2 regions of the Lysinibacillus sp. NPDC048646 genome follow, and region 1 is predicted to be linked to the other one. Evidence: a T-box and tRNA genes for the amino acid it is inferred to sense, from the RefSeq annotation. Region 1 holds a T-box; the other holds one or more tRNA genes.
What was found. The T-box of region 1 lies ahead of ACQKII_RS06225 (valine--tRNA ligase). A T-box ahead of a tRNA ligase gene usually reads a tRNA of that ligase, here a tRNA-Val.

Region 1 (2,264 bases):
TACAACTGCGCCAGAACGTTCAGAGTGACCTACTGAATGCATGTGTTCTTCAATGTTGATTAACACACCAGCCTCTTGTAAGTCAGCAACGATTTGCTTACGGCATTCAAAACGATCCATTCCGTTATATTTGCCAGCAAGCTCGTTCATTGTCCCATCTTCGTTCATCACAAGAATACGTTCTAGGTTATGACGATTACCAACCTCAAAGTCGTTAGGATCATGGGCTGGTGTCATTTTTACTACACCTGTACCAAATTCCATATCAACGTAGTCATCTGCTACGATTGGAATTTCACGGCCAACGATAGGTAGAATCACTGTTTTCCCAATTAAATGTTGGTAACGCTCATCTTTCGGATGAACCGCAACTCCTGAGTCACCTAACATTGTTTCTGGGCGTGTTGTCGCTACCTCCACATAACCTGAACCATCTGCTAATGGATACTTCATGTGGTAGAATGCACCTTGAACATCTTGGTAGATAACTTCAATATCTGATAACGCTGTTTTCGCAGCAGGGTCCCAGTTAATAATACGTTCGCCACGATAAATTAACCCTTTTTCATATAATTGAACAAATACAGTTTTAACAGCATCTGATAGACCTTCGTCGAGTGTGAAACGTTCACGAGAATAGTCTAATGCAAGGCCAAGCTTCGCCCATTGTTGGCGGATATGCCCTGCATATTCTTCTTTCCATTCCCATGTTTTTTCGAGGAATTTTTCACGTCCTAAATCATAACGTGTAATATCGTCTTCCCGCAGTTTGGCCTCTACCTTTGCTTGTGTTGCAATACCTGCATGGTCCATACCTGGCAACCAAAGTGCATCATAACCTTGCATACGCTTCATACGCGTTAAAATATCTTGTAAAGCTGTATCCCATGCATGACCAAGGTGCAATTTCCCTGTTACGTTTGGTGGCGGAATAACGATTGAATACGGCTCTTTACCGCTTTCAGGTTGTGCTTCGAAAAATTTACCTTGTAACCACCACTCATAGCGACCTGCTTCAATAGACTGTGGATCGTATTTCGTCGGCATTGAAATGTTTTCTGTCATCTTGACTCCTCCTGTTGACTAATAATTTTTGATATAAATCGACTGGTCTAAAACGAATTTTCTGTCCAGATTTTCCATTGTGTTTACACAATAACTCCTTTGAAAATCTGCGATAACTACCAGAGACTTTATTGCCAAAGAAATTGTTGAAACAAGATTTTTGGACAATAAAAAAACTCCTAGCGTCTACAAAAGGACGAAGGAGTTTAGTTCGCGGTACCACCTTTAATTCCAGCAGGGCTAAGTCAAGTGCTCACGTACAACCTCATTTTTTGTGACAGCGCTTTTTGCTAGCCTTAGTCACCAGAAAATAACGATTTATACTTGATTTGCTTATGCTTACTTCTACTGGCTCTCAATTCGATAACGGTGTTTAACCGGCTTTAACTACTATTAGTTCACTAAAGCTGCTCGAAGGCTACGTTCAATTATGCACAAATAGAAACTTTTCAGCTACCGTTCCCTCTCTAAATATGTGCGAATAATTTACTCTTCCCTGTCATAGCATCTATATTCAACTTTCCACATTGTAACGCAAAATCGTGCACTTTTTCAAGTGATTTAGTTATTTTAGCGAGTCTGTTTAAAGTAAATAGAAAAGGAAGTGAATATTCATATGCGACGACGTAAATACAATCCCTGGTTTTTACCACCTTGGCTACGACAAATTCGTTTCTACTGCAGAACGATTATTATACCGATTTGTGCATTTCAGTTTGTGCGGATCATCATCGTACCAACTTCTGGCGATTTGATCTTCTTATTACTACTGCTTCTTCTTTGCTATTTACTTTTGAATGATGTCATTTGAAGCACGTACTTTTAACGGTGTATAATTTTCCGTTAAATCCCAAATCATTGTCGGTACTTCATCCCAGGAGCTGGACTCGCGCACAGCCGTATGACTAGAGGATTCCCTTAGCACTATTTTTTGCTCAACAGGTGCGGGTTTCTTTACATGAACAGCAACTTCTACAGGAGCAACCTGTTCTTCTAATACTAAAGCTTTTTCTACTACTGGCTCTGATTCACTAAAAATACTTGTAACTGTCCATTCCAACTGACACATTTGATTTGCAAGTGTCGGCCGAACATCTTTTACCATCAAATCTTCAATAGCAGCATCTTTCGGTAAATCAACATGTAAAGGTACAGCATACTCAAAATACCCTGTATCTCCTTGAATATCAAGTGCATCA
Region 2 (2,264 bases), on a different contig from region 1:
CAGGTGTATACAGCGGATCTAGGCCATCTAAATCAAGCGATAAGTGTAAACCATCTACCTTGCGTTCTTTTAAATAGGAAAGAGCATCCTCCATAACACGAGTCATACCTAGTCGATCTACCTCGTGCATTGAATAGACTTTTATACCTTGTTGACGAATCAGTTCACGTTCTCCAGGATCTACTGAACGAGCTCCGATTATAATGACATTTTCAGGTTTAATTTTCGGTGCATAGTTACGAATTTGTACAAGTCGATCATGTCCTAGTCCAATACTAACAGCTAGCGGCATCCCATGAATATTACCAGATGGAGTTGTATCTGGCGTGTTTAAATCTGCATGTGCATCAAACCAGATAACACCTAAATTTTTATAATGTTCACCAAGCCCAGCTAGCGTGCCGATTGCAATGCTATGATCTCCACCAAATACAAGTGGAAACTTCTTCTGCTCAACCGCTTCATATACTCTGCTTGCCAAAGTAGTACTTATATCGACGACTTCTTCTAAATTTAACAGTTGTTTATCAATAATTGCATTTTCTTGTTTATGATTAACACGGATATCTCCCTGATCCTGTACCTCATGACCAATCGCTTCTAAACGATCAACAATACCTGCATAACGAATAGCACTTGGCCCCATATCTACTCCTCTGCGTGTTTGTCCGTAATCTGTCGGCACTCCAATGATTGAAATACTATGTTTATTCAATATTTTATACCCCCTCTGTGTTGTATAACCATTGTAAAGCCAACAATGCCTTTGGCTCAACTCAACACATTTTTGCATATTCATGCAGTCAAAGAAGGCAAAAAAAATCTCCTACTGTTTTCAGTAAGAGATTAGTATCTGTAGTTAATGTGACACTTTTGAATATATTCTATAGAAAAGTGAGCCATGAAGGACTCGAACCTTCGACCCTCTGATTAAAAGTCAGATGCTCTACCAACTGAGCTAATGGCTCAAATATAAGAAATGAATGGCTGGGGTACCTGGATTCGAACCAGGGCATGACGGAATCAAAATCCGTTGCCTTACCGCTTGGCTATACCCCAATCATTGTATAAATAAAACTGGTGGAGGGGGACGGATTCGAACCGCCGAACCCTAAGGAGCGGATTTACAGTCCGCCGCGTTTAGCCACTTCGCTACCCCTCCGAAATTAACACTATATGGTGGAGGATGACGGGCTCGAACCGCCGACCCTCTGCTTGTAAGGCAGATGCTCTCCCAGCTGAGCTAATCCTCCATAAAAACAGGTGTAATTTCTTTACAGTTTATTTATTCTTTTTAAGCCTTTGCATTACTACAACGCCAAGGAAATGGTGACCCCTACGGGATTCGAACCCGTGTTACCGCCGTGAAAGGGCGGTGTCTTAACCGCTTGACCAAGGGGCCGACATGTTACATTGTTCTCAACAAGACAAGATTTATAATAACATCTTTTTTTATACTTAGCAAGCATTTTTTAAAATTTTTTAAAACTAAATATTTGCTTATGAAAATGTTCAAAAACCTAACTTAATCCTACCATCTTCTCAATCATTTATCTACAATCAATTTAAATGTAGCTTCTACCTACTATGATCGTAGTTGTAGATTCATTGAGAATGAGTAGATTTAAAATAACCTCACTTTTATTGGAATAAATTAGTTTAAACGCATCATTAATTGCCTAAAAAAGCTGCTACAAATTACTGTAGCAGCTACTATTCTTACCAAACGATACGTTGGCGTCGTTTATATGATTTTGCTTCTTTGTAGTCTTTACTGCCTTCTTTTCCTATCCCTAAATAATGCTCACTAATTTCATTATCGGATAATAGGCTAGCTGCATCCCCTTGCATCACTACGCGGCCATTTTCCATAATATAGCCGGAGTGTGCAATCGATAATGCAACATTGGCATTTTGCTCAACTACTAGAATAGTCATACCTTCTTCTTCATTAATCTTTTTAATGTTTTGGAAGATTTCTTGTACTAACAGCGGCGCAATCCCTAAAGACGGCTCATCGAGTAATAATAGCTTTGGCTTAGCCATCAAGCCGCGCCCAATCGCCAACATTTGCTGCTCACCACCCGATAAATAACCCGCTTTACGTGATTGGAGCATTTTTAGTTTCGGGAAATAGCCGTATATTTTTTCAATATCCGCCTTAATATTACCGCGATCTTTTCGTGTATAGGCCCCTGCAATCAAATTTTCTTCTACTGTTAAGTCTTTGAAAACACGACGCCCTTCCATACTTAAGAAAATTC

Region 2: it has a tRNA-Val gene. The T-box ahead of ACQKII_RS06225 (valine--tRNA ligase) is inferred to sense a tRNA for this amino acid. The anticodon was not compared.

The regions. Positions count from the first base shown of each region.
Region 1 covers NZ_JBNNLZ010000003.1:340,444-342,707, forward strand. Annotated here, with positions in the region: gene ACQKII_RS06225 (valine--tRNA ligase) at 1-1,065, opposite strand, end outside; T-box leader at 1,255-1,577, opposite strand; gene ACQKII_RS06230 (valyl-tRNA synthetase) at 1,853-2,264, opposite strand, start outside.
Region 2 covers NZ_JBNNLZ010000026.1:8,948-11,211, reverse strand. Annotated here, with positions in the region: gene rocF (arginase) at 1-715, opposite strand, end outside; tRNA gene ACQKII_RS20410 (tRNA-Lys) at 896-968, opposite strand; tRNA gene ACQKII_RS20405 (tRNA-Gln) at 985-1,059, opposite strand; tRNA gene ACQKII_RS20400 (tRNA-Tyr) at 1,079-1,162, opposite strand; tRNA gene ACQKII_RS20395 (tRNA-Val) at 1,178-1,253, opposite strand; tRNA gene ACQKII_RS20390 (tRNA-Glu) at 1,328-1,402, opposite strand; gene ACQKII_RS20385 (ABC transporter ATP-binding protein) at 1,720-2,264, opposite strand, start outside.